One region of the Arthrobacter sp. GAS37 genome, then DNA from elsewhere that is predicted to be linked to it. Evidence: riboswitches for the same ligand, from Rfam matches in the RefSeq annotation. Region 1 holds a riboswitch; each other region holds the start of a gene.
The links. Region 1 has a riboswitch for thiamine pyrophosphate ahead of thiC (phosphomethylpyrimidine synthase ThiC). Riboswitches for the same ligand answer to the same signal wherever they lie in the genome.
Positions count from the first base shown of each region.

Region 2: it holds a riboswitch for thiamine pyrophosphate, as region 1 does, so the genes downstream of both, thiD (bifunctional hydroxymethylpyrimidine kinase/phosphomethylpyrimidine kinase) here and thiC (phosphomethylpyrimidine synthase ThiC) in region 1, are expected to answer to the same signal.
Region 3: it holds a riboswitch for thiamine pyrophosphate, as region 1 does, so the genes downstream of both, thiO (glycine oxidase ThiO) here and thiC (phosphomethylpyrimidine synthase ThiC) in region 1, are expected to answer to the same signal.
Region 4: it holds a riboswitch for thiamine pyrophosphate, as region 1 does, so the genes downstream of both, ABH924_RS11555 (ECF transporter S component) here and thiC (phosphomethylpyrimidine synthase ThiC) in region 1, are expected to answer to the same signal.

Region 1 is NZ_JBIYDB010000015.1:85,391-92,465, forward strand. Features, by position in the region: gene ffh (signal recognition particle protein) at 1-1,333, shown strand, start outside; gene ABH924_RS13750 (alpha/beta hydrolase) at 1,494-2,243, shown strand; gene thiC (phosphomethylpyrimidine synthase ThiC) at 2,244-4,073, opposite strand; TPP riboswitch at 4,069-4,176, opposite strand; gene ABH924_RS13760 (amidohydrolase family protein) at 4,270-5,364, shown strand; gene ABH924_RS13765 (VOC family protein) at 5,443-6,315, shown strand; gene ABH924_RS13770 (hypothetical protein) at 6,393-6,836, shown strand; gene rpsP (30S ribosomal protein S16) at 7,043-7,075, shown strand, end outside.
Region 2 is NZ_JBIYDB010000038.1:25,286-32,360, forward strand. Features, by position in the region: gene ABH924_RS20595 (vitamin K epoxide reductase family protein) at 1-303, opposite strand, end outside; gene ABH924_RS20600 (Rne/Rng family ribonuclease) at 773-3,913, shown strand; TPP riboswitch at 4,062-4,158, shown strand; gene thiD (bifunctional hydroxymethylpyrimidine kinase/phosphomethylpyrimidine kinase) at 4,150-5,670, shown strand; gene rplU (50S ribosomal protein L21) at 6,091-6,399, shown strand; gene rpmA (50S ribosomal protein L27) at 6,461-6,724, shown strand; gene obgE (GTPase ObgE) at 6,869-7,075, shown strand, end outside.
Region 3 is NZ_JBIYDB010000001.1:283,793-290,867, reverse strand. Features, by position in the region: gene ABH924_RS01350 (DEAD/DEAH box helicase) at 1-1,631, opposite strand, end outside; gene ABH924_RS01345 (RNB domain-containing ribonuclease) at 1,920-3,434, opposite strand; gene thiE (thiamine phosphate synthase) at 3,472-4,161, opposite strand; TPP riboswitch at 4,188-4,308, shown strand; gene thiO (glycine oxidase ThiO) at 4,299-5,609, shown strand; gene thiS (sulfur carrier protein ThiS) at 5,606-5,842, shown strand; gene ABH924_RS01325 (thiazole synthase) at 5,846-6,652, shown strand; gene ABH924_RS01320 (4a-hydroxytetrahydrobiopterin dehydratase) at 6,712-7,075, shown strand, end outside.
Region 4 is NZ_JBIYDB010000011.1:92,453-99,527, forward strand. Features, by position in the region: gene ABH924_RS11550 (ABC transporter ATP-binding protein) at 1-1,452, opposite strand, end outside; gene ABH924_RS11555 (ECF transporter S component) at 1,452-2,081, opposite strand; TPP riboswitch at 2,155-2,291, opposite strand; gene ABH924_RS11560 (NUDIX hydrolase) at 2,440-3,231, shown strand; gene ABH924_RS11565 (DUF4235 domain-containing protein) at 3,283-3,543, shown strand; partial or broken gene mnhG (monovalent cation/H(+) antiporter subunit G) at 3,642-4,025, opposite strand; gene ABH924_RS11575 (monovalent cation/H+ antiporter complex subunit F) at 4,015-4,293, opposite strand; gene ABH924_RS11580 (Na+/H+ antiporter subunit E) at 4,290-4,856, opposite strand; gene ABH924_RS11585 (Na+/H+ antiporter subunit D) at 4,853-6,427, opposite strand; gene ABH924_RS11590 (Na(+)/H(+) antiporter subunit C) at 6,424-6,879, opposite strand; gene ABH924_RS11595 (Na+/H+ antiporter subunit A) at 6,876-7,075, opposite strand, start outside.

The DNA of each region.
Region 1 (7,075 bases):
CGAGGAGCTCCAGGAGATCCTCGGCGGCGAGACCCGTCGTATCCGCTTGGCGAAGACCGGCCCCACCATCATCATGCTCGCCGGCTTGCAGGGTGCGGGTAAGACCACCCTTGCGGGCAAGCTTGCCAAGTGGCTCAAGGCCCAAGGCCACAGCCCCGTGCTGGTTGCCGCCGACCTCCAGCGTCCCAACGCCGTGACGCAGCTCCAGATTGTCGGCGAACGCGCCGGTGTTCCCGTGTTCGCGCCGCACCCGGGCACCACCTCGGATCTGGATGTTCCCACCGGCGACCCGGTCGCCGTCGCACGCTCCGGCGTCGACGAAGCCCGCCAGAAGCTGCACGACGTCGTGATCGTGGACACCGCGGGACGCCTCGGCGTCGACGCCGAAATGATGGACCAGGCGCGACGCATCCGCCAGGCGATCATCCCGAACGAAGTGCTGTTCGTGATCGACTCCATGATCGGCCAGGACGCCGTCAACACGGCTGTTGCCTTCGATGAAGGCGTCAACTTCACGGGTGTCGTGCTGTCAAAGCTCGACGGCGACGCCCGCGGTGGTGCCGCCCTCTCGGTCGCGTCTGTGACTGGAAAACCGGTCATGTTCGCGTCCACCGGCGAAGGCCTCGACGACTTCGAACTGTTCCACCCGGACCGCATGGCTTCCCGCATCCTCGATATGGGTGACGTTCTCACCCTGATCGAGCAGGCCGAGAAGAACTGGGACAAGGATGAAGCGGCCCGGATGGCGAAGAAGTTCGCCGACCAGGAAGACTTCACCCTGGACGACTTCCTCGCCCAGATGCAGCAGATCCGCAACATGGGCTCCATGAAGAAGATGCTCATGATGATGCCGGGTGCGCAGAACATCCGCCAGCAGCTGGAGCAGTTCGACGAGCGCGAAATCGATCGCGTGGAGGCGATTGTCCGCTCCATGACCCCGCACGAGCGTTTGGCTCCGAAGATCATCAACGGTTCCCGTCGCGCCCGCATCGCCCGTGGTTCCGGTGTCCACGTCTCCGAGGTCAACGGCCTCCTGGAGCGTTTCGCGCAAGCCCAGAAGATGATGAAGAAGCTGGCCCAGGGCGGCGGCATGCCCGGGATGCCTGGCATGCCCGGCCTCGGCGGCGGTTCCCGCAAGGCGGGCAAAAACGCGCCCAAGAAGAAGCCCCGTTCCGGAAACCCCGCCAAGGCGGCCCAGGAACTGCGCGACGCCGAGAACAAGCGGGCGAAAGCCGTTCCCACCGGCGCGGCATTCGGCCAGGCCGGCGGCGACTTCGATCCCTCGCAGCTGAACCTGCCCAAGGGCTTCGACAAGTTCCTCGGCGGCAAGTAGCCGTCCCACCCAACTGGCAAGCAGTAGATGTCGTTTTGATGGCTCAGAACGGCATTAACTGCCGGGGCCCACGCCGCCGGGGTTCCCTGGCCGAGCTTGCGAGGCGAGGGTGGCGGTGGGGATTAGTTGGGTTGTCAGCCCCGTGCCATAGGCTGGGGGAATGCAAAAGCAGCGCGTTGTGTTTGTCCACGGAGCAGGCACATTCGGCGCTGCCGCTTGGCCGAAACAGCACGGCATGGGGCTGGCGTACGATGCACTGTTCCTGAAACGCCACGGCTTTGATGCGCAGGCCGAGCCTTTGGAATCCGATGTTGCGGCCGATGTGGACATTATCCTGGAGTGCCTCGGGGGACGGGAGGCCGCGTCAGCTTCCGGCCCCGCACGGGGAGGCCATGTCGTAGCGCACTCCCAGGGCGCGATTTCCGCGATGTTGGCCGCGGTGGAGCGGCCGGACCTGGTCCGGTCCCTCGTGTTGGTGGAACCGGCTTGTCTTTCATTGACGGCCGAGTTGCCCGCCACCGCGGCTTACCGGGCACTCATGGAGCCGTTGTTCCGGATCCGCCACGAACTCAGCGATGACGATTACCAACGCGAATTCGTCCGCAGGGCGTTTTCTTCCGAGGCGGCCGTCCTCAGTACCCCGGAGGCCCGGCGCACCGCTCGACGCCTGCGGCTCCAGGCTCCGCCATGGGAAGCACCCCTGCATATTGTGCCGGGAGTCCCCACGCTTGTCCTGACCGGTGGTTGGGAACCCCTGTACGAAGAAATCGCGGGCTATTTGCAGGAAACCGGTGCCCTCCACCGCGTTGCGGCTGGAGGACACCGGCCTCATGACTCAGTTGAAGGAGACCGGATGATCCGGTCCTTCATTGCGGATGTCAGCCGTGCCGGATCAGTCCAGGCTTCCTGATTAGTTCAGGCTTCCTGACTTCGCCTCACGTTTTCGTGCGGGAACCTCGAGCTCGGGCAGGTAGACCTTGCCCCCGGATGCGAGGAACTCCTCGCTCTTTTCGCGCATCCCGCTGTACATTTCGGCGATGGCCGCTTGGGAATCCGCGGAGCCGTATTCGTCGCGGATGTCCTGGCTGATCCGCATGGAGCAGAATTTCGGTCCGCACATAGAGCAGAAATGCGCCGTCTTGGCTGGTTCTGCCGGGAGCGTCTCATCGTGGAACGCTTCGGCCGTGACCGGATCCAACGACAGTGCGAACTGGTCACGCCAGCGGAACTCGAAGCGGGCCTTGGACAGGGCATCGTCGCGTTCGTGGGCGCCGGGGTGTCCCTTGGCAAGGTCCGCGGCGTGGGCGGCGATTTTGTACGTGATCACGCCGGTCTTGACGTCGTCCTTGTTTGGCAGGCCCAGGTGTTCCTTCGGGGTGACGTAGCAGAGCATCGCGGTTCCGTAGCGTGCGATCTCCGTGGCGCCGATGGCCGAGGTGATGTGGTCGTAGCCCGGAGCAACGTCGGTGACGAGGGGGCCCAAGGTGTAGAACGGTGCGCCGTCGCACAGTTCCTGCTGCCGCTCGACGTTCTCGCGGACGAGGTGGAACGGGATGTGCCCGGGGCCCTCCACCATGACCTGCACGTCGTACTTCCACGCCCGCTTCGTGAGCTCCGCGAGCGTGTCGAGCTCGGCGAACTGTGCGGCGTCGTTGGCGTCCGCCGTCGCTCCCGGGCGCAAGCCGTCGCCGAGCGAGAACGCGACGTCGTACTTGGCGAAGATTTCGCAGAGTTCGTCGAAGTGGGTGTAGAGGAAGTTTTCCTCATGGTGCGCCAGGCACCAGCCGGCCATGATGGAGCCGCCACGGGAAACGATGCCCGTCACGCGGTTCGCGGTGAGCGGCACGTACCGCAGCAACACGCCGGCGTGGATGGTCATGTAGTCCACGCCCTGCTCGCACTGTTCAATGACGGTGTCGCGGAAGATTTCCCAGGTGAGCTTGTTGGCTTCGCCGTTGACCTTCTCGAGGGCCTGGTAGATGGGCACGGTGCCGATCGGGACGGGCGAGTTGCGGATGATCCATTCGCGGGTGGTGTGGATGTCGTCGCCCGTGGACAGGTCCATGACCGTGTCCGCGCCCCATTGCGTGGCCCACTGCAGCTTGTCCACTTCTTCGGCGATGGAACTGGTGACGGCCGAGTTGCCGATGTTGGCGTTGATCTTCACGAGGAAGGCCTTGCCGATGATCATCGGTTCGGATTCGGGGTGGTTGATGTTGTTGGGAATGATGGCACGGCCGGCGGCGACTTCGCTGCGGACAAGTTCGACATCGCAGTTCTCGCGAAGTGCCACGAACCGCATTTCGGGCGTCACGATGCCCTGCTTGGCATAGTGCATCTGTGTCACGGTCTTGCCTTCGACGGCGCGGCGGGGCACCGGCTGTGCGCCCTTCCACTCTGCGGAGGCGGCGCCGCGGCGCACGGCCGACTTGCCGTCGTCCAGCAGGTTCCGTTCGCGGCCGCTGTATGCCTCGGTATCGCCGCGGGCTTCGATCCACTCGCTCCGGAACGGCTCCAGGCCAATCACAGGGTCACTGCCGGGCCCCGCGGTGCGGTACACCTGGAAAGGCGCGTTGGCCTCGCCGTTTGGGGACGGTTCCAAGGCGATTTCAGTCACTGGAACCCGGATTCCCGTCTCTGCATCTTCCAGGAACGCGAGGGAATGGGACTTGAGGGAATGTGTCACCTCTTGCGCCGATCCGTTTTGGGTAGGGCTCAGCTGTGTTTCTTTGGTGCTCAAAGGATTACTCACTTCCTTCGCCGGCATTACCCGGACAGGTTCAACGGTCGCAGGCTGCGTCAGCCCGATCTCAGCCCTTGCAAGGGCCCCCGTGTGGTCGTAGACGAAGCTACCACAGCTGTGGGTGCTTGGGAGAGATGTGACCGAGGACAGATGTGACCGGGCCGGCAACGGCCCCGGGAACTAGGGTGGAATCATGGCGGAAATCATCGAGTTCAGCGGCGCCGTCCTCACCGGGCCGGAAGAGGAACGGCGCGGCCTCTGGTCGGTCGACGGACGGCTGACCTTTCTGCGGCCTGCTGCCGCGCCGGACGTCGTCCTGGACGGATGGGTGCTGCCCGGCCTTGTCGACGCGCACTGTCATGTTGGTTTGGGGAGGGGCGGAGCGGTGGACGACGAGACTGCCCGACTGCAGGCAACGGCGGACCGGAACGCCGGGACCCTCTTGATCCGCGACGCAGGATCCGCAAGCGACACGCGCTGGCTGCAGCGCCGGACGGACATGCCGAGGATCATCCGCGCGGGCAGGCACATCGCTAGGCAACGCCGGTACATCCCCGGACTGGCCGAAGAAGTCGAGCCCGAGGATCTCGTGGAGGCCGTGCGCAAGCAGGCACGGTCCGGAGACGGCTGGGTCAAGATCGTAGGGGACTGGATCGACCGCTCGGCAGGGGATCTTGGCCCGTCCTTTCCGGCCGCCATCGTCAAGGACGCGGTCACCGCGGCACACGAGGAGGGAGCCAGGGTGACTGCTCATTGCTTCGCCGAAGGGACTATCGACGACATGCTCGACGCCGGCATCGACTGCATCGAGCACGCCACCGGTCTGTTGCCGCACCATATCCCCAGGCTGCTGGAACAGGGTGTGCCGATCGTCCCCACGCTCATCAACATTGCGACTTTTCCGGACATCGCGAAGCAGGCGGAAGCGAAGTTCCCGCCTTACGCCGCGCACATGACCAGATTGTGGGAGCGCAGGCATGAACGCGTCGCCGAGGCATTCGACGCCGGGGTGCGGGTGTACGCCGGGACCGACGCCGGCAGCGTCATCAAGCACGGCCGGATCGGCGAGGAAATCCTGGAACTGCACCGCGCGGGCATTCCGGCGGCCGCCGCCCTCGACGCCGCCTGCTGGTCCGCACGCGAGTGGCTGGGTGCCGACGGCATCAGCGAAGGTGCCAGTGCCGACGTCGTGCTCTACGCAAACGATCCCCGTGCGTCACTTGAGGTGGTGCTGAATCCGCAATGCACCGTGCTGAGGGGACATATTTCAGGAAGCGCCGGGCATTAGGAATAAATTGAAGCTTCAAGTAATTTAGATAGATAGAGGTTGCCGAAGGGCGGCGCCACAAAAAGCCGGGAGTTTCACATGACCATCACATCCAGCCAGGATCTCCTTCCTGCCGAACTCACCATGGGTACGGTCATGCTCAAAGTGGGGGACATGAAGCTCATGGTCGACTACTACCAGCGGGCCCTGGGGCTGGAGGTCGTCGCCGAACAGGACGGCGGACTCTACTTCGGCAGGCTCGGCAAGCCGTTGGTGCACCTCGCGCCGGCCTCCGGGCTCCAGATCCCGGGTCGCGGAGAGGCTGGACTCTTCCACACGGCCTTGCTCTTCGAAGACCAATCCTCGCTCGCCGCGACTGTTGCCTCGGCCGCGCAGTACGAACCCCACGCCTTCGTCGGCAGCGCGGACCACCTGGTCAGCGAGGCCTTCTACTTCACCGACCCTGAGGGCAACGGCATCGAGCTCTACTACGACAAGCCCCGCGAAGGCTGGGAGTGGAATGGCAGTTCGGTCGTCATGGACAGCCTGCCGCTCCCTCCGCAGCGCTACCTCCAGCAATACCTGAACGAAGCGGCGGTGACAGGCCAGCATGAGGCGGGCGCCGGCGTCGGGCATGTCCACCTCCAGGTGGGCGATGTGCAGACCGCCCATGATTTCTACGTCGACACCTTGGGCTTCGAGCAGACCGCCGGGTGGCACGGGCAGGCCCTGTTCGTCTCCGCGGGCGGCTACCACCACCACATGGCCATGAATGTCTGGAACAGTCGCGGCGCAGGTCCACGCAAGGACACGCTCGGTCTCGGCGAGGTTGTCATCGAGGTGCCGTCAGGAGACGACGTCGGCGCGCTCGCCGACCGCCTCAAGGTTGCCGGCATTGCCTCCCACCACACCGGCCAGGAGTTGCGCTTCGAGGACCCGTGGCGCAACCGGCTGCGGGTCGCCGTCCGCTAGGCTGGAGTCTGCGGCGTGGCGCATTTTCGGCCGCCGCGCCGCAGCTCCGTTGGCACGAATGAATGAGAGTACTTTCCATGGGCTTTGCTGAAATCTTTGTTGCCACCCACGATGAAGCACTCAAGAGGGCCGCTGCCCTGGAGAAGGGCAGTGACGTGTCCGGCGCCGCTGTACGGATCCCGGGAATCAGCGATTTCGAAGTAGAACAACTTGGCGACCTGGCGGGCACGGCCGTGCACGCAGCCGGGGCCGACTATGAGCTCGCATTGGTGGACGTCACCAGCGACGCCTTGCTGGGCGTCCCCGAAGCCATGGTGCGTGCCCTGTCCGAGCTTCTCAGCTACGAGACCGAGGGGGAGGGAAGCATCCTCGACGATGTCGCCGAACGCTGGGCGTCCCAAGAGGATATGCCCTTTGATGCCCAACAGTCCCGCCAGTACGTCCAACAGTTGGCGGCGCTCGCGAGCGACGTCGAAAAGGCCGAACGGGCCGGTCTCTACGTCTGGTCCGCAGAGCAGTAACCCTGCAGTAACCCTGCAGTAATCCCGCCGCACGGGCCGCGCGTTCGAAATACTGTCCGCCATCTGGCACAATGGACAGGTACTCGATCCGCGCGGCCCCTCTCTCCGTGTGTGCATCTTGTCCTTGGAACCCTCAAGTATGGCCCGCCCCACGGGTGCAGAACGACGGGCTCAACCCCGTTTCAGAAACAGGAGTGACCACAAAAGTGGCCGTAAAGATTCGCCTTAAGCGCTTCGGT
Region 2 (7,075 bases), on a different contig from region 1:
GAACATGTTGGGGAAACCGAAAACCGAACTCTGCGGTGTCTTCATGACGCTGCCGCAGGACACCCACGGATTGAGGTCGCAGGCCGTTATGTGGTTGGGGTCGATCAGGACCTGCAACTTTTCCAGCACGAGCGCCCCTGATGCCAGCCACGCTATGGCGCCGGTGGCGAGCAAGAGCCACGCAAAGGGGCGGTCGCGGACCATGCGGGGCATGGCTGCGTCGGCGGCGTTCCTCCCGGTTTTCTCCTGCCGGACGGAGCGGGCATCGTTATTGGCCAGGTTCGGGCTGGCGGGGCTCGGCATGGTTGGCTGTCCTTTTCTGGATGGCCCGGCGCAGGACCGGGGACTGCTCTTGGGAGGATTCTAGCCGCGACGGCTGGAGGACGCGTCCAGCCAGGGCGGCGGCACGGAAGCTTTCAGGGCGTGCTTCCTGCCGGGAGTGCGGGCGTGTGAGAGAATGAACATGGCCGGAAGCCGATCCACATGCGGAATCCGGTCCGGTATCTTGTTCCCAAGACCGCCAGTCATATGCAGGGCATGCCCAGGATCCAATGATCCCCGGTAGGGCCGCAGTGGCAATGGACGGCACCTGGTTGTGGCATTAGAACAACGGGTTTGGAGCGAAGCCGGCTTTCCGTGGATGCCGCACCCCCATGCTGGTGCGAACCGGAAAGACTACTACTGACTTCTGTCAACGCCTGCGGGTTTTGACAATATTGCCCCTCTGGGCACCGGATGTGGCGGTTGCGCAAGGGCAGGAGTGTTGCCACATATGGATAACGAGCAAGTTGTAGCCGCCGCCGAAGATGCGGCGTCCACCGAGACCACCGAAGCACCCAAAAAGGTTACCCGCACCCGCCGCAAGGCGGCACCGAAGACGGTCGCCGCGGATGAAGCCCCCGACGCCGGAGCTGCCGCAGCCGCCGCTGAGCCCCTCGCCGAAGCGACGGACATCGAAGCGCCCAAGGCTCCTGTCCGGCGCACCAGGGCTCGAAAGAAGGTCGAAACTCCCGAGCCGCTGCCAGGTTTCGCTGCAGAAGCTTCCACGGAAGGTCGCGAGGCGCCGGAGGTTCCCGTCGTCGAGGCTGAAATGGCGGCGGGGGCCGAAGCTGCCCCCGAAAAGCCAGTCCGCCGCCGTCGTACGACGAGGGCAAAGAGCGCCGAGCCCGTCGCTGAAGAAGCCCCGGTTGAAACGCCGGCTGCTGAGGTTGCGGCCGAGGAAACCACTGCGGAGCCGCAGGCTGCGGAGATTGCGCCCGAGGAAAGCACCGAGGAGCCGGCCGTCGAGGCGGAAGCTGCAAGCCCGATCGCTTCGCTGTTCCTGGAACCTGGGTCCGTCACCTCCATGATCTTCCAGGCACCGGACTTGAGCGCAGTTGCCAGGCCGGCCGTCGTCGAAGAAGAACCGCAGGCTGACGCTGAAGAAGTTTCCGAGGACAACGAACTGGACGAAGCCGGCAGCCGCCGTCGGCGTCGCAGCCGTGGGCGTCGTGGACGCCGGGGCAACGAGCGTGATGAAGCCGCGGGAGAAGAAACGTCCGCGGAGTCCGAGGACGAGGCAGAAGCCGGTACTGAGGAAGTCCTCGAAGAAGGCGTGACTTCCCGCCGTCGTCGGCGTCGCCGTCGTGGCGATCAGGACTTGGAGCTGACGGGCGGCGGAGACGACGATCCCCCCAACACCGTCACCCGTGTCCGCGCTCCCCGCGCGCACGTTGAGTCCACCACCGGCTCCGACCGCGTGACGAGCGTCAAGGGCTCCACCCGCCTTGAAGCCAAGAAGCAGCGCCGCCGCGAGTCCCGCGAGACCGGCCGCCGCCGCCAGGTCATCACCGAGGCCGAATTCCTGGCCCGCCGTGAGTCCGTCGACCGCCAAATGATCGTCCGCCAGCGCGACGACAGGATCCAGATCGGCGTCCTGGAAGACGGCGTGCTCGCGGAGCACTTCGTGTCGAAGACACAGCAGGATTCCCTGATCGGCAACGTCTACCTGGGCAAGGTCCAGAACGTGCTGCCGTCGATGGAAGCTGCGTTCGTGGACATCGGACGCGGCCGCAACGCCGTGCTGTACGCCGGTGAAGTCAACTGGGATGCCGTTACCCTGGAAGGCAAACCTCGCCGCATCGAAAACGCCCTGAAATCAGGCGATTCCGTGCTGGTCCAGGTCACCAAGGACCCCGTGGGCCACAAGGGCGCACGCCTGACGAGCCAGATTTCGCTTCCTGGCCGCTACCTTGTGTACGTGCCCGGCGGTTCAATGACCGGTATTTCCCGCAAGCTGCCCGACGTCGAGCGCAACCGTCTGAAGAAGATCCTCAAGGATCGCCTCCCGGAGAACGCGGGCGTCATTGTCCGCACCGCCGCCGAGGGTGCTTCCGAGGAAGAGCTGACGCACGATATCAACCGCCTGCGGGCCCAGTGGGAAGGCATCGAAAGCCAGTCCACCTCCACCAAGGTCCTGGCCCCGGAAGTGCTGTACGGCGAACCGGACCTCACCATCAAGGTTGTCCGCGACGTCTTCAACGAGGACTTCTCCAAGCTCATCGTCTCCGGCGATGAAGCCTGGGACACCATCGAGGCCTACGTCACCTATGTGGCGCCCGATCTGGTGGGACGCCTCGAAAAGTGGACCTCGGATCAGGACATTTTCTCGGCATGGCGCGTGGACGAACAGATCCACAAGGCATTGGAGCGCAAGGTCTTCCTGCCCTCCGGTGGTTCGCTCGTGATCGACCGCACCGAGGCCATGACGGTTGTTGACGTCAACACTGGGAAGTTCACCGGCAGCGGTGGCAACCTTGAGGAAACCGTCACCAAGAACAACCTTGAGGCTGCCGAGGAAGTGGTGCGCCAGCTTCGCTTGCGCGATATCGGCGGAATCATCGTCATCGACTTCATCGACATGGTCCTGGAATCCAACCGCGATCTCGTGTTGCGCCGCATGGTCGAGTGCCTCGGCCGGGACCGCACCAAGCACCAGGTCGCCGAAGTGACGTCGCTTGGATTGGTGCAGATGACCCGCAAGCGCATGGGCACCGGCCTGCTTGAGGTCTTCGGCGAGCAGTGCGAAACGTGCGCCGGTCGTGGAATCGTCACGCACGACGAGCCTGTGGAGCACCGTCGGGCCAACGTGGTGGCCGCTGAACACCACCACCCGCGGACGGAATCACAGCCGGCCGTCCGCCCGGAGCAGCGCAAGCGTCGCCGCGGCAGGGGGACAGGGCAGGGGACGGCCGAGCTTCCGATCACCCCTCCTGTTCCGGTCCATACAGTGGAATCCACTGATCCGAATCGCCAGGCGGCCACCCGCGCAGCCCTTGCCACCATCGCGGCTGCAGCCCACGCTGCCCACCTGCACGACGACGAGCTCCACCACGCGGCGGAATTGCTCGCCGACCGGCACGTAGCGGAAGCCACCCCGGTCCAGGCCCCGGCGGCCCCGGTCCAGGCTCCCGCCGCTGCTTCGAGTAGCGAGGAACGTTCGAAGCCTGTGCTGCGATTCGGCGGCGAGGAAGTTGCGTTGCCCTTCGTCCACCACGAAGAGGAGCCGGCGAGTGGTGCACCTGCCATGAGCCTGGATCTGTTGGCACAGGCATTCGCGGGCCTTGGAGAAGCTCCGGACACCGCGGCGACGGCAACAGAAGCCAAGGAAGCGCCCGCAGGTGCCCCCGCGGGCGTTGCAAGCAGAGAATCCGGGGAATCGGGTTCGCGTGGACGCCGAGGCCGCCGCAACCGTAGTGCCAGCCGGGCCCAGGGTTCCGCCAACGCCACCAACGTGGAGCACCACGAGGTTGCCGCGGCTGCCTCCGGTGGGGCCGCGCACGAGGCCAAGGCGACGGACGCGGCTCCCGCGAAGGCGACGGCGGCAGCGGAACCGATCATCCTCGGAGTCGGCGTGCCCAAGTCCGAACTCTAAGCGCAGTACCCTGTCCGAAGCCCCGGCCGTTTCCGCTCCTGTGGAAACCGCCGGGGCTTCGGCGTTGCCGGCCAATCCACCGGACCTCCCCACAGTGCGGTTGCAAAGGGGGATTTCAGCGGGCGAGGTGTGATCCGGGTTAAGCTAGGGGACTGACACGGGGTGCCGCGCACCAAGCCGGCTGAGACCAGACCCGTTGAACCTGTCCGGTTAGCACCGGCGAAGGGATGTCTCGCATGACAGTTTCGGCGCAATCAGCCGTCTACCCGCTCAAGGCCGTCCGGCGACCTATCCCGAGGGTCCTCAGCATTGCCGGCTCGGATCCTTCGGGTGGTGCCGGGATCCAGGCAGACCTGAAGAGCATCGCGGCCAACGGCGGCTATGGCATGGCCGTCATCACGGCGCTCACCGTGCAGAACACCCAGGGAGTCACTGCCGTCCACGTGCCTCCCGTGGAGTTCCTGCGCCAGCAGTTGGACGCCATTAGCGACGACGTCACGGTTGATGCCGTCAAGATCGGCATGCTCGGGGACGCGGCGGTCATCCACGAAGTCCGCCGCTGGCTCGGCGAGGCGCGTCCCGCCGTCGTCGTGCTGGATCCGGTGATGATCGCCACCAGCGGCGACCGGCTCCTGGCGGAGTCTGCTGAAACTGCCCTGCGGGAACTTCTGCCCCTCGCTGACTTGGTGACCCCCAACCTTCCTGAATTGGCCATGCTGCTTGGCGAACCTGAAGCCACTGACTGGGCATCGGCGTTGGAGCAAGGCAAACGCCTGGCTGCCGCCTGTGGGAACACCGTCCTGGTGAAGGGTGGCCATCTTCAGGGAGCCGGCTGCCCCGACGCCCTGGTCAACACCGGGGGAGTCCTGAGCCAGGACGTGGTGGAATTCGCCGGCCAACGCGTGGAGACCCGCAACAGCCATGGCACGGGGTGTTCCCTGTCGTCGGCGATGGCGACGGCCAAGGCGCGGCTCGGCGATTGGGAGTCCGCCTTGCGTGTGGTCAAGCCTTGGCTTCAGGAGGCGCTGTCCCAGTCCGAGGTGCTGGAAGTGGGGAAGGGCAACGGGCCGATCCATCATTTCCACGCGCTCCAGCACGCCCTTCAACCGGGCGATTTTGCCGTCCGGATGTGGGACGCCGCCCAAACGGAACTTGGGGCCATTTATGGCTTGGACTTCATCCAGGATTTGCAATCCGGTGGGCTCAGCGAAGCGCAATTCAGCTATTACCTGTCGCAGGATGCCATCTATCTCAACGGCTATTCCCGGGTCCTGGCGCGGGCAAGCGCCCTCGCCCCAAGCGAAACCGAACAGCTGTTCTGGGCCCGCGGCTCGCAGATGTGCCTTGAAGTCGAGTCCGAGCTGCATCGGAATTGGCTCAGCGGACGCCAGGTAAGCGGAGAGCTGGGCCCGGTCACCAAGGCCTACGTGGACCACTTGCTTGCGGCGTCGGCGTCGGGCAGCTATGCCGTCCTGCTGGCTGCCGTGCTGCCTTGCTACTGGTTGTACGCCGAGGTGGGACAGCAGCTCCACCATGGCTATATACAGGCGGGAGCGTCGGACGAGCACCCTTATGCGGACTGGCTGCGTACCTACGCAGACGAGGCGTTCGCCGAGGCCACGCGCAAGGCGATCGACATCACAGACGCCGCCGCGCAGGCCGCAACACCTGCGGAGCGTGCCGCCATGATGGAGGCGTTTGCCCAATCCTGCCGTTACGAAACGGCGTTCTTCGATGCTCCAAGGTTGCACGGCTGAACCCGGTTCCTGCCGGGGAAGGACAGGATGAAGCGCCCGTTCCGGCGGGCGCTGCAGCGTGTCGGACTGAGGATCCGAGCTTTTCCCGGCCGGCAGGGTAAGGTGGACGGGCACGGTACCGGGTGGCGCATAGCCAGTCTGTGGCAGTCATCACGTGGCAGCCCCCGGACCTGGCCTCATTTGCAGCCGAAGGCGAAACTAGCGTAATCTAGATCTTCGGTGCTTACGCCAACACTTGGGTTATGCCCCCAGAAACCGTTCATTTGGAACTGACCTTTCATTTGGAACTATTCGAGGGATGACTCATGGATTCCGTACCGGAGTCCACGGCGTTGAGGCACAGCGTGAACCAGGCCCGTTTTCGGATCGGGGTTCCGCACGCAAATTTAGTAATAAACGTCGAGAGAAGTGAGTGCCCAAGTGGTGTACGCGATTGTCCGCGCAGGCGGCCGCCAAGAAAAGGTTTCCGTTGGAGACTACGTAACCCTGAACCGCGTCCCCGGTGGAGCCGGCAGCACCCTTGAGCTGCCCGCACTGCTCCTGGTGGACGGTGACAAGGTCACCTCCGCTGCTGCGGATCTGGCCAAGGTCAAGGTTACGGCTGAGATCCTCGAAGACCTCCGTGGTCCGAAGATCGTCATCCAGAAGTTCAAGAACAAGACCGGCTACAAGAAGCGCCAGGGTCACCGTCAAGAACTGACCAAGATCAAGATCACCGGTATCAAGTAACCACTGGTTGCTGTTCAGGTTTTCAACAGATTCCCCAGAATTTTAAAGGCAGGCATTTCAAATGGCACATAAAAAAGGCGCGAGCTCCACTCGCAACGGTCGTGACTCCAACGCCCAGTACCTCGGCGTAAAGCGCTTCGGTGGCCAGGTCGTTTCCGCGGGCGAGATCATCGTCCGCCAGCGCGGCACCCACTTCCACCCGGGCGCCGGTGTCGGCCGCGGTGGCGACGACACCCTGTTCGCCCTGCAGGCAGGTGCGGTTGAGTTCGGTACTCGCCGCGGCCGTCGCGTAGTGAACATCGTTGCTGCTGCAGCTGCAGAGTAATAACACGTTCTGAACGGGTGGAGCGGGCCGTATGGCCCGCTCCATCTGTCTTTTTAACCGCACTAGAATTTACTAGGGCGGGCGGCGGCGCATCAGCCCGCAACACGCACTTCAAGCAGTAATTTCCACATAGAGGAGAAACACGTGGCGACCTTCGTAGACCGGGTAGTACTTCACGTATCCGGCGGAACAGGCGGCCACGGCTGTGTCTCTGTTAAGCGCGAGAAGTTCAAGCCCCTCGGCGGACCCGACGGCGGCAACGGCGGTAATGGCGGCGACGTCATCCTGCGCGTTGATGCCCAGACCACCACTTTGCTTGACTACCACCACGCACCGCACCGCCACGCAACC
Region 3 (7,075 bases), on a different contig from region 1:
CGTGCGCGGGAAGGCTTGTCCGCGCCCTCGGCGGACTGCGGCTCGGCAGACTGGGCCGTTGCCTCGGCGGGGGCTGCTTCGCCTTCGGAAGTACGACGGCGGCGGGTGCGGTTGCGTCCGCCCTCACCGTCTCCTTCGCGGGACGGAGCATCGCTGGACTTGGGACCGCGGCGTGCACCTTCACGGCCACCATCACGCCCGGCGTCGCGTCCCGTGCGTCCACGCCCGGAATCGCCGCCGGAACGGGAGTTCTTCTTGCCGGTCTCGCCCAGGTCTTCCAGGACCTCGGCGTCGACGCCTGCGAGGGTGCGCTTGTCGCGGGGCAGGCGGCCCTTGGTGCCCGCGGGGATGTCCAGCTCCTCGAAAAGGTGCGGCGACGAGGAGTAGGTTTCCACCGGCTCCGGATAGCTCAGGCCCAGCGCCTTGTTGATCAGGCCCCAGCGCGGCATGTCGTCCCAATCGACGAACGTCACGGCCGTGCCCTTGTTGCCTGCGCGGCCGGTGCGGCCAACGCGGTGCAAGTAGATCTTTTCGTCTTCGACGCACTGGTAGTTGATCACGTGCGTGACGTCATCGACGTCGATGCCGCGGGCGGCGACGTCGGTGGCCACGAGGACGTCCACCTTGTTGTTGCGGAAGGCGCGGAGTGCCTGCTCGCGGGCGCCCTGGCCCAGGTCACCGTGGATGGCGGCGGCTGCGAAGCCGCGGTCCACGAGTTCCTCGGCAACCTTGGCTGCGGTGCGCTTCGTCTTGGTGAAGATGATGGTCCGGCCGCGGCCGCGGGCCTGCAGAATGCGGGCGACGACCTCGACCTTGTCCATGCTGTGGGCACGGTAGATGAGCTGCCGGATGTCGCGCTTGGTCAGGCCTTCGTCGTCCGGGTCGGCGGCACGGATGTGCGTGGGCTGCGTCATGTAACGGCGCGCCATGGCGATGACCGGGCCAGGCATGGTGGCCGAGAAGAGCAGGGTCTGGCGGACGGCGGGTGTGCCGGCAATCAGGGTCTCGACGTCCGGAAGGAAGCCGAGGTCAAGCATCTCGTCTGCTTCGTCGAGAATCACCATGCGAACGTTCTTGAGGTTCAGGTGCTTCTGCTTGTAGAGGTCGATCAAACGGCCGGGCGTGCCGACAACAACCTCGACGCCCTTTTGCAGGGCCTCGATCTGGGGCTCGTAAGCGCGGCCGCCATAGATGGTGGCGATGCGGGCGTTGCGCTTCCGGGACGCCGTCTGGAGGTCGTTGGCCACCTGAACGGCGAGTTCGCGGGTAGGAACAATCACGAGGGCCTGGGGTGCACCCGGGACAGCGAGCTTGTCGTGGCCGGCGTCGTCCGGTCCGACGACGCGCTGCAGCGCCGGAATGCCGAAGCCGAGGGTCTTTCCGGTACCGGTCTTGGCCTGGCCGATGATGTCGTGACCGCCCAGGGCAACCGGGAGGGTCATGGACTGGATGGGGAACGGGTGGGTGATTCCGGCGTCGGCGAGGGATTCAACGATGTCGGCGCGGACGTTGTAGTCGGCGAAGGTTTTTTCTGCGATCTCGTGGGGTGTTTCGTCCGAGGAAATGGTTTCCTCGGGTTCGATCGTTTCGGTTCCGTCTGTCAGAACTTCATGGGTGTGCAATTCACTCACAGTGGAGTTTTCCTTATTCATTTGGGCTGCGCTGCGTGCTCAACGGTTGTGGCAGGGCCGTTCCGGAGCACGGATGGGCGCAAGCAAATCCAGTGGAAGCCGATCGCGGGCTATCTAAATACTGGCACTGGGGACCAGCTGGTGTATCTCAAGATCGCGTAGGGGCGGGCTTGTTGATGTCAAAAAATTAACTGAATCAACGACCGGGCATCCATTACTACTCACCCAGTCTAGCGTCTGGGGGCGATAATCCCCGGATCGCGGCCCCGGCCCTGCGGACGGGGCGCGCTACGGGAGCAGTTCGAAGGTGATTTGGCGGGTGGCAATGTCCGCGTCGAGCAGTTTCACGCGGACTTTCGTGCCCGACTCCATTTCGCCGTCGCAACGAGCGGTGACCGCGGGCTCGGCGATCTGGACGATGCCGTAGGGGCCGTGCGGGGCTCCGTTCCCATTGCCATTACCGTTGTTGCCGTTGGTGCTGTTTCCGTTGCCGTTACCGTTGTTCTTGGCGGGTTTCGATCCGGAAATCACCACGGCGTCGAATTCCTGTCCGATGTGGTTGACCAGGAGTGCTGCCTCCACGGTGTCCAGGGCCAGGCGCTCCATTTTGGCGGCAAGCTGGTCGGAAGACGCCATGATCTCGGGCAGGCTCGGCAAAGCATCCCGGGCCCATGCAGGGATCTCTGTTCCATTGCTCAGAGCTTCGCAGATGACCAGCACAAAACGATCGACAAGTCGGCGCAGCGGCGCGGTGGTGTGGGCATACGGCGCCCCGATGGCTGACTGCATGACGCTGCCCGGTACCTCGCCGTCGAAAGGCGTGTAGCCGGCACCACGGAAGAGCAGCCCCGCGGAATGGAGGATGGCGAGTTGCCGGGGATCCTTCGCGTCAAGGGTCCGCAGGTACTCGCCGTAGCTGGTCCCCGCGGTCCAGGGCTTGCCGAGTGCCCCCGTTTGCCGTTTGAAATGGAGCAGCGAGCGCTCATCGGGGGCGGGCATGGTGCGCAGGATCCCCACTTTGCCGTCGAGCATCAACTGGGCGGCGGCCATCCCGGTCAGGAGCGAAATCTGGGCGTTCCAGTCCTCCACCGGCAGCGAGGGAGCTGCGACGATCCTGTACCCCTCGCCGTCGGGCAGTTGGACGATTTCCTGCTCAGGCATGTTCAGGCTTGCTCCGCCGCGGCGGCGTTCGAGTTCCACCCGCTTGAGCCCGACCTCCTTGAGCAGCTCCAGGACGGGATCAGCCGTTCCGGAATCGATCTCCGCCTGCACGCCCTTGTAATTGAGTTTGGCGCGGCTCCGTACGCTTGCCCGACGGACGGAGACGGTGCGGAACTCCGCCTCGGCATCGAGTTCGAAGTCCCACACGAACGCGCCGCACGTCTGGCCGGCCAGCAGGCTTCCGGCATGCTCGCTGATGATCTCGGGGTGCAGCGGTATGCGGCCATCCGGGGCATAGTACGTTTGCCCGCGGTGGCGGGTCTCGGCGTCGAGCGCTCCTCCCGGGGGCACAAAGGAGGGCACATCGGAGATGGCGTAGAGAACCCTGTAACCATCCCCGGACCGGTCGATGAAGAGGGCCTGGTCGAGATCCATGGAAGAGGCCGGGTCGATCGTGATGAACGGAACGTCCGTGAGATCCTGCGCTGGCAGGGTGTGTCCGGAAACCGCGGCTTCAGCGTCGCGCAGCGCTTCAATGGGATAACCTGCGGGCAGCTCGAGTTCAGTCCGAAGCGCCGCCAGCGCTTCCGCGAGGTGGTTCGACGTTTCACTGACATTCGGGGCTACCCGCTGATGTGACACGAAAATCAGGGTAACTCCAAAATCTTCCGGCGTCTCGCTAGGCCGCCGCTGCGTCCAAGGCAGCCAGAAGGGCCTGGGCTGCCGCCGTCGGATCCTGTGCTTCGGTAATGGCTCGCACCACAACGACACGGCTTGCGCCGGCCTGCACCACCTCTTCCACGTTGCTGAGATCGATACCGCCGATAGCAAACCAGGGGAGCACAACACCGCCGACGGTCTCTTCGTCTGCCTGCTTCACCGCGTTGGCGGCGTACTTCACCAGATCGAGCCCGACGGCGGAGCGTCCCGGCTTGGTGGGGGTGGCCCAGACCGGCCCGACGCAGAAGTAGTCCAGTCCGCTGCGGCTGGGTGACGCGGCGATGGCTGCGTCAATTTGTTCCGGCGTGTGCGTGGAGAGACCGATGATAGTGCGGTCGTGGAGCAGTTTCCGGGCCGAGCGCAGCGGAATGTCCTTTTGGCCGATATGGAACACCGGTGCGCCGGAGAGGGATGCTACGTCCGCGCGGTCGTTGACTGCCCAGAGACGGCCGTGACGATGCGCCACGGATTGCAGGATTTCCAGGAGCTCCAGTTCCTCGGCCGCCTCAATTGTCTTGTCACGCAGCTGGATGATGTCCACGCCGCCCTCGAATGCGGCATCGACAAATTGCTCAAAATCACCCTGTTGCTTGCGGGCGTCGGTGCAGAGGTACAGGCGGGCGGTGGTGTGGACATGGTGCTGGGTCATGGAAACAGAGTAGTTCCTCTAAACTGGGCTGGTACCGCGGGAGCCGCGGCGGCAGTCACAATCGCCGCGCGGCTGAGAGGGCTTCAGCGCCGACCGCTTGACCTGATCCGGCTAGTACCGGCGTAGGGAAGGACCCCATGGACGAAGTAAACACCCAGCACGGACCCCTGCACGCGGATGTGGCGGTGATCGGAGGCGGTGTCATTGGCCTCGGCATCGCGTGGGAAGCCCGCAGGTCCGGCCGCTCGGTTGCCCTGATCGATCCCGCGCCGGCCAGCGGCGCCACCTTCGCGGCGGCGGGCATGTTGGCGCCCGTCAGCGAACTGCACTACCAGGAAGAGGACCTCCTGGAGCTCATGCTCGAATCGTCGGCGTTGTGGCCGGACTTCGAACGCAATGTGACCGGATCAAGCACCGGACGCAGCACGGGTTACCGCACGACGCCGACCCTCGCCGTCGGCGCGGACGCTGCGGACCGCCGGGCGCTCGCCGATCTCAGGGATGTCCAGCTGGCCAACGGCCTGGTGGTGGAATCCGTGCCGTTGCGCGAGGCACGGGAGCGTGAGCCGCTGCTGAGCCCGCAGATTTCCTGTGCCTTCGACATCCCGGGCGACCACCAAGTGGATCCGCGCCGGCTTTCGGCCGCGATTCTCGGCGCGCTGGCAGACCACCAGCCCGGCGATTCCAGTTGGATTCCGGGGGCCGAAGGCGGTTTTGCGGTCCAGGACACCGCGGCGGGCCTCCTGTGGGAGGACGGGCGCGTCGTCGGGGCTGTGCTGGACTCAGGAATCGAAGTGCTCGCCACGGAAACAGTGGTTGCCAACGGACTGGATGCCGCCCGCTTGAACGGCCTGCCGGATGGAATGTCGCTCCCGTTGCGTCCCGTGTACGGCGACATACTGCGGCTGCGCGTCCCGGACCACCTGCAACCCCTGGTCACCGCCACGGTCCGTGGAATGGTGCGCGGAGTGCCCGTCTACATCGTGCCCCGCGACGACGGGACCGTGGTGGTCGGCGCGACGCAACGTGAAGACGGCTTGTCGGCGTCGGGGGGATCGGCCAACCCGGTGTCGGCCGGCGGCGTGTACCAATTGCTCCGCGACGCCCAGGTTCTGGTTCCGGCTGTGGCCGAACTGGAACTCCTGGAAGCAACTGCCCGAGCGCGTCCAGGCACTCCGGACAATGCACCGCTGTTGGGCCGTGTGGAACGTCGCGAAGGCGAAGGAACCGTGCCGGGCCTCATCGTGGCCAGCGGCTTCTTCCGCCACGGCGTGCTCCTCACCCCGGCAGCGGCGAAAATCTGCGTCGGACTCATGGATGGCGCCGTCGATCCCCGGTGGAACAAATTCCGCCCGGACCGCTTCTCCCGCCCGCTTTCAGTACCACGGGCCTCAACGGACGGCCCATCGGCCGATACCTCATATCCCCTTCCGAAGGACCACGCATGAACATCAAATTGAACGGCGCAGACCACACGTTGAGCGACGACGCGTCCGTGACCACCCTCGTCAGCCACATCACCGGAAGGGTTGTGGACTCCAGAGGCCAGGCGGCCGACGGACGCAAGATCGGCGTCGCCGTCGCACGCAATTCCGAAGTGGTGCCGCGCAGCCAGTGGGCTGCTACCGCGCTCGCAGAGGGCGACGAACTCGAAATCGTTACCGCAGTACAGGGAGGCTGAACCATGACCGCAGCAAGCACTCAAGCAGCAACCACCCGAACCGACGCCCTGGTGATCGACGGTGTTGAGTTCGGCTCGCGCCTCATCATGGGGACCGGCGGAGCCCCGAGCCTGGACGGCCTGGGGGCAGCCTTACTGGCCTCCGGCACCGAACTCACCACCGTGGCCATGCGGAGGTACTCGCCGACTGAAACAGGTTCGCTGTTCCAGTTGCTCGTGGACCATGGCATCCGTGTCCTGCCCAACACGGCCGGCTGTTTTACCGCCAAGGACGCTGTCATGACAGCCGAGCTTGCCCGTGAGGCGTTGGAAACGGATTGGGTGAAGCTCGAGGTCATCGCCGACGAACAGACGCTGCTGCCTGACGCCGTGGAGTTGGTGGATGCGACGGAGAAACTGGTGGACCGCGGCTTCAAGGTCTTCGCCTACACCAACGACGACCCTGTCCTGGCGCTTCGACTGGAAAACCTCGGAGCAACAGCGGTGATGCCCTTGGGCGCGCCTATCGGCACCGGTCTGGGCATCCTGAATCCCCACAACATCGAGCTGATTGTGTCCCGCGCTTCGGTCCCGGTAGTACTCGACGCCGGAATCGGCACCGCGTCCGACGCAGCACTCGCCATGGAGCTCGGTTGCGACGCCGTGCTGCTGGCCACCGCGGTGACCCGTGCGCAGAACCCGGTGCAGATGGGCGAGGCCTTCAAACACGCGGTCATCGCCGGTAGGCTGGCGAAGCAGGCGGGCCGCATCCCGCGCCGGGAACACGCCCTGGCGTCCTCGGCGATGGAGGGCCGGGCCGAGTTCCTCTAGCGGCCTATGTTGGCCGCTCCGGGGATTCCTGCGAATTCCACGTCAGCGAAGGAGCCCAGATGGCCGGCAAAGATGACATCCTCACCAGGTCCGCGATCGACGACGCCCTGGCGGAACTGCCGGACTGGCGGTACCGCCTGGGCGGCCTCGCCACCGTCTACAAATGCCCGACGTCGGCTGCCGCACTGGAGCTGATTGCCGCCGTCGGGCGCATCGCCGAGCAGCAGAACCACCACCCGGACCTCGACTGGCGGTACAACCGGGTGTTCATCCGGTACACCTCCCATGACGCCGGGAGCGCTGTGACCCAACGCGACATCCGGGCGGCCACGAGCGCCAGCGAAGCAGCCGCGGAAGCCGGGGCAGCGGCCGAACCGGGGCTCTATCGGACGGTTGAAGTCGGAATCGACACCCCGGATCCGG
Region 4 (7,075 bases), on a different contig from region 1:
GTTCGCGTCCTGGCCGAAGGTGGGTTCGTCCAGCACCAGGACGCGGGGGTGCGCGGCGAGCACCGTGGCCACGGATAGCCGCCGCTTTTCGCCCCCGGAGAGCGTGTACGGATTGGCGTCCACGAGATGCCCCAGACGCAGCCGCTCCAGCAATTCGTCCACTCGCTCCTCGCCATGGCCAAGGTGCTTGGGGCCGAACATGAGCTCGTCGAGCACGCGGCCGGTGACGAACTGGTGCTCGGGCTCTTGGAACACGGTCCCGATCCGGGAGATCAGCTGCTGGGCCTTCCACTTGAAAGGGTCGGTGCCGGCGCCTTCACTGAGCCCGACGGCGGCAGTCACTGTGCCGGACACCGGCGCCAACAAGCCCGCGAGGGTCAAAGCGAAGGTCGATTTTCCGGCACCGTTGGGGCCGGTGATGGTCAGCGCCTGCCCGGCGAGCACCTCGGCGTCGAGTCCGGCCTGCACAGGAAGGGGCAGGATGGTTTTGAACCCCCGGCGCCGCGGCCTTTCGCGGGACACCGCGAGCTCCTGGGTAGCGAGCAGCAGCTCTCCCCCACTCCTCGCCCCGGAGCCGGCTGCTGTTCCGGAGCCGGCGGCCGTGCCCGAACGTGGCCGGGTGGCCGGCACGTACCCGGGCACCCAGACGCCCGCAGCAGTGAGCATGTCCCTTGCTTGAGCCAGAACGGTGTCCGGATCGCCGTCCAGAAGCACCCCTGGCGTCGACCCTCCCGTGGAGGAGGATCTGCCCGGCTGGAGGACCACGATCCGGTCCACAAGGTCTTTCCAGACCGAGACCCGATGCTCCACCACCACCAAGGTGGCGCCGGTCTTGTCCAGGCAGCGGCCCACGGCATCGCGGACCTCGAGCACGCCAGCCGGGTCCAGGTTGGCGGTCGGCTCGTCCAGGAGGATCAAGCCAGGCCGCATGGCCAGGATGCCGGCGAGCGCAAGGCGCTGTTTCTGCCCGCCCGAGAGCGCCGACGTCGGGTGGTCGAGCGCAAAGTCGCCGCTGGCACTGTTCCGCAGCCCGACGTCGTCGAGCGCTTCATGGACGCGTTTCCAAATCTCTTCCCGCGGCACGCAAAGGTTCTCGGCGCCGAAAGCGACGTCGTCGCCCAGCCGGGAAAGCACCACCTGGGTTTCGGGGTCCTGCTGCATGAGTCCGGCACGGCCCCGCTGGGCCTTCGGCGAAACACCGTCCACCAGCAACGAGCCGGTCTCGTCGGCGTCGTCACCGTCCTCGCCCAGAACGCCCGCCAGGGCATGCAGGAGCGTCGACTTGCCCGCGCCCGAGGGGCCAAGCAGGAGCACACGCCCGCCTGGACGGATGTCCAGGTCCAGGGCGTGGATGGCCTGCGTGGTGCGGCCAGCGTGCCGCCAGCCCCACCCTTGCGCGGAAATGGCGGCGGGTCGCACCACAGCAGGGGTGCCGGAATCAGGACTTGGCATCAGGAAAAGACGGGCTCCGAGGCGGCCTTGCGGGACGCGAACGCGCTCAGGACACCGGTCTTGGCCAGGCCGCGGGTCGCGATCCAGGCCAGGGCACCGGCGATGACGGCACCAGAGATCGTGCAGAACACGATGTACGCGAGCTTGTCGCCGACCTCGTAGGCGATGTTCCAGCCCCACGGCAGGAAGGAATCGTTCAACCCGCAGAACAGGCCCGCGCCGGCACCGGCCAGCAGGGACACCGGCAGGTTGAACTTCTTGTACATGAAGGCCAGGAAAATGAGTTCCGCGCCGAGGCCCTGGAGCAGGCCCGAGATCAGGACCGTGGTGCCGTACTGGTTACCCATGATGAGCTCGCTGGTGGCGGCCACCATTTCGCAGAAAATTGCCGCACCGGGCTTGCGGACAACGAGCATGCCCAGCACTGCCGGAATCATCCAACCGCCAGCGATCAGGCCGCCCAGCGGAGGGTAGCCGGCGGTGACGGGCGTGACAACCAGAGCCATCTGGTCCCATGCCCAGAAGATCACGCCACCGGCGATGGAGATCAGTGCGGCCACGACGATGTCCACGACGCGCCAGTTGTAACCAGGCTTGGTGAGGCCCGGCCTTGCAGAAATACCAGTCATTTTGTCCTCCTGAAGAACAGGAGGGGAAAGTGTTCCGGTTGCCTGCGAGCGGCTTCCGCCGCGCCGGTCCGGGCACTATGAGAACTCGACTCCCTTGCGCCGGTACTAGCCGGATCAGGTTCGAGGGTCTGCGGCTGTCCGCACTCTCAGCGCCCGTCCTCCGTGCCGCATTGCTGCGAGCCCGACGGCGGCGCTCCCCTGTCGTTATCAATCCACCCTTTTGGGCGTGGTTCAGTTTACACCTTGGCGGGGTTGCGGGCGCTGTGCCAAAACGCGTAACGACGGATTCTGCTGGATCATTCGCCGGGTGAGCACAGGCAGGCCCGGAATGGCGCGGGCGCGTACAGAAACTGGGAGAATGATCCAGCAGAATGTGACGCAGCAAGCGGGCAAAGGAGCAGTCTTGGCAGGCATTGTCGAAGCGAACAGCACCACGGTGGCCGAACCTAGGCTCGCCGCAAGCGTGATCCTCGTCCGCGAGGCCCCCGTTCACACGATTCAGTCAGGCCCGGAGGTTCCCGCGGATGCCGGGCGCGGCCTGGAAGTTTTCGTTCAGCACCGGGTAAGCACGATGGATTTCGCCGCGGGCATGGTTGTCTTTCCGGGCGGACGGGTGGATCACGTGGACAGCTCCGGCTGGGACTTCGCGGACGACGTCGTCGAGCGGCACGCCGCCGCATGGCACCGGAGCAGCATCGCCGTCGAGCCCACTTCCGCCGGGTTCAACGCCGGCCGGGTACTGGCGGCCGCGCAGCGCGAGGTGTTCGAAGAGGCCGGGCTGAAGCTCGACGCCGCCACCCTCCGCCCGTGGGCCAACTGGGTCACACCGGCAGACCAGCCCAAGCGCTTCGACACATACTTCTACCTTGCCTGCCCGCTTTCCGGTGCCGAACCAAAGCACCAAACCACGGAAGCGTCATCGTCCTTGTGGATGCCGGTCCGCGGAATCCTGGATGCCGAAGCCGCCGGAACCCTCAAGCTCATGCCGCCCACGCTGGCGCTGCTGGATGAGCTACTCGCCCTCGGCACGGTGGAAGCGATCCTGGCCGAGGACCGTGACATCGTGCCCGTCCGTCCAAAGCCCGGAGCCTTGGAGGAGTTCTTCCGGCTGAGGCGCCAACCGCCATCCGTTGCTCCGGAACAGCCCTGAAGTGGGGTTAGGCTGGGGACGGTCCTGTTTCCTCCCGCAAGGAGTCCCGGAATGAACCTCCTCATCAAACTGCTCGGCACTGGCGTGAGCATCGGCGCAGGCTTTGTCGGCACCAAGCTCGTCAATGCGTTGTGGGAAAAGTCCACCGGCAAGAAGCCTCCCAAGGGTCACGATGACATGGAGGCAAGCCTGCGCTCGGCACTGACCTTCGCCCTGATTTCGGCGACTGTCAGCGCTGTCATCCAGGTTTTCGCAAGCCGCAGTACCCAGCGCGCCATCTCGCGCTTCTCGAAGACGCAGGACATCGTCTAGGCTGACGGCCCGCCGTTGGCGCCCGCGCCCCCGCCGTTCGCGCCCCCGCCGTTGCGGCCGTTCCCGGTGTGGGGCATTGCCGAGTCCGCTTCTTGAGCTTTCTCCGCCGCCCGCTGACCGGCAGCCCGCAGCACCACGGCCTCGAGTTCGTCGGTGCTGAGCAACTCAGGGTGGAGGTGCTTGGTCCGGTAGCCTGCGCGGCCCACCATGTGTGCGGACACGGGCACGGTCAGCAGTTGGAAGATCCATGCGACAGCCAGGATCGGCCATACCCACCATTCGCGCATCTGCAGCCCGATGGCCGCCAAGACAAGGAACAGCCCCAGCACTTGCGGCTTGGTAGCTGCGTGCATGCGGCTCATGAGGTCCGGGAAACGCAACAGGCCGATTGCGGCGCCCAATGACATCAGCGCACCAACAATCAGCAGTACCGAGGTGACGGCATCGATGACGGCATCAACTCCCGTGGCATTAGGAGTCATTGACTTGTCCTCTCCGATCGGCCACGAAGCGGGCCACCGTCACCGAGCCAACGAACCCGATCAGCGTCAGTGCGACGAGCAGCACGAGGTTGTTGAGGTGTCTGTTGACGGCCATGTCGATGGCCAGCGCGGCGCCCAGTATGGCGAGCAGCACATCTGAGGCGAGCACGCGGTCCAGCAGGGAAGGCCCGACGGCGATCCTGTAGATCGCGCCTGCCGCCGCCAGGCTAAGAATCACCGCCGTGACGATGAGCACGATGTCTTTCACGAACCAGCTCCCCTCGTTGCAGGCCAGCCTTCGGCCTGGAGTGCGTCCATTTCGGCGCGGGTACCCATGATCCGGATCAGCGAGGCCTCCGTATCCTGGACTTCCTTGCGCAGCTTGGCGGTGTCCACATCGTTGCGGACATTGAGCCCGTGGATGTAGAGCGTGGACGTGGAACGGTCCACCTCCACCACCAAAGAACCCGGAATCAGCGAAATAACGTGCCCTGTGGCGGTCACCATGAGGTCGGAATGGCTGCGCAGAGGAACTGCGACCACGGCGTTGGTTACCGAAGGCCCTCGGAAGACCGCCAGGTACATGACCTGGAAGCTCGCGGCCACCACTTTGCCAAGGAACACGGCGGCGAAAGGAATGGCGCGCAACACGTTGAAACGCCCGCTGAGCTCTACGGGAGGCAAGTAGAAGACCCTGGCCACGACCACCGCGATCAGCGCACCGAACAACAAGTTGCCCGGGCTGAAGTCCCGCCAGAGCGCACCCCAGACGACCACCAGCCAGACCAGCAGGGGCAACTCGGTGCGAAACGAAATCCGCTTGCGGCTCACTTCCCACCTCCCTGCACGGGTGCGGCGATCTCCGGAACCTTGGCATTCCCGCCGAGCACCGAATGGATGTACGCCGTGCGGTCCAGCATCTGTTCCGCGGAGTTTCCGGCCAATTGGAACAACGGACCCGCGAAGACGGTCAGCGCTACGCCGAAGATCACCAGCGCGGCCGTTGGCCCCACCATGGTCCGCGGAAGCAGGCCGACTGCTGCTGTGTCCTTGAGGACGGCGGCCGGGTATTCCGCGTCCTCGGGTTTCCGCCAGAATGCGCGGTTCCAGACGCGGGCAATCGCCAGCAAGGTCAAGAGGCTGGTGACAACGCCGCCCACCACCAAGGTAATGGCCAGCGGTGTCCCGAGGGCGATGCCTGCCTGCAGGAGTCCGAGCTTCCCCAGGAACCCGGAGAAAGGAGGAATTCCCGCGAGGTTCATGGCCGGAATGAAGAACAAGAGCGCGAGGAGCGGAGACAGCTTCGCGAGCCCACCCAGCCTGTCCACGGACGAGCTGCCGCCACGGCGCTCGATCAAGCCGGTCACCAGGAACAGGCTCGTTTGGACCGTGATGTGGTGGGCCACGTAGAAGACGGCGGCAGCAAGCCCGGCAACGGAAGACATGGCCAGCCCAAACACCATGTAGCCGATATGGCTGACCAGGGTGAAGGAGAGTAATCGTTTGATGTCGCTCTGGGCTATGGCGCCGAGAATGCCCACCAGCATGGTGAGGAGCGCTACCACCATCAACGGGGTATTCAAGGTGTCGCCGGGGAATAGAAGGGTCTCCGTGCGGACCATGGCGTAGACGCCCACCTTCGTGAGCAAGCCGGCGAACACGGCAGTAACCGGTGCGGGTGCGGTCGGGTACGAGTCGGGCAGCCAGAAGGACAGCGGGAACACGGCAGCCTTGATGCCGAAGGCCACGAGCAGCATGACGTGGAGCAGGTTCCTGGTGCCCGGGTCCAATTCGGCCAGCTTCATGGCGAGATCCGCCATCGTGATGGTACCTGTGGCTCCGTAGATCATCGCAATGGCGATCAGGAACAACACCGAAGACACAACGGAAACCACCACGTACGTGACCCCTGCGCGGATGCGCGGACCGGTGCCGCCCAGCGTCATGAGGACGTAGCTCGCCGTCAGAAGGATCTCGAAGCCCACGTACAGGTTGAAGAGATCACCTGTGAGGAAGGCGTTCGAGACACCGGCTACCAGGATCAGGTAGGTCGGGTGGAAGATCGACACCGGTGCCTCGCGGTCGCCGTCGGCCATGCCTTGGCCGGTGGCGTAGATCAGCACCGCGAGGCTGATGACGGAGGAGACCACCAACATGAGCGAGGAGAACTGGTCCACCACCATCACCACGCCAAACGGCGGCTGCCAGCCACCCAGGGTGACGGATGCGGTGCCCGTGGTCCATACCGAGGCAAGGAGCCAGCATTCCAGGAGCAAGGTCAGGGACAACAAACCGATGCTGACCGCGCGTTGAGCCAGTGGGTTCCTGTTCAGGGCGAACGTCAGTGCGGCACCGAGGATGGGAAGTACGACGGCGAGCGGCGCCAGGCTGGCGATGTTCACTGGGGGCCCCCTTCCTTGGCTGCTTCGGTGACGGCCGTAACCGGGAATTCGGACGTTTCCTCAGGAACCACGGAGTCGTCTTCGACGTCAAAGCTGGGTGTCTTCGCGACCCGCCGGTCTTCGGCGTCGTCCTGGATGTCGTCCTGGCGCGCCAAGGCCCAGGTCCGGTAGATGATGCCGAGCATGAATGCCGTCACCGCGAAGGAAATCACGATCGACGTCAGGATCAAGGCTTGCGGCAAAGGATCGTTGTAGTCGCGCGGATCCGTCGATTTGCTGAACAGCGGGGCAAGTCCGGCATATCCGCCCGTGGCGAGGATCAGCAGGTTGGTTGCGTTGGCCAGGAGCATGAGCCCCAGGAGAACGCGGGTCAGGCTGCGTTCCAGGATCAAATAGATTCCACAGGCATAGAGCACTCCCATGACGATCAACAAGGTCAAGTTGACGCTCATGGGGTCCCATTCCCGAGCGAAGTGGTTGCCGACGGCGCAGTGGTTACCGTCGTCGCAGTGGCGGCGGGCGCTTCGAATCGGGAGTCCCCTGAATCCCGCGCGTCTCCGCTGGCGGTCTCTTCGAAGTGTTCGTCGATCTCGGCTCCCAGGCTGCGCAGCACATCCAGGGCAAGGCCCACGACCACGAGGTACACGC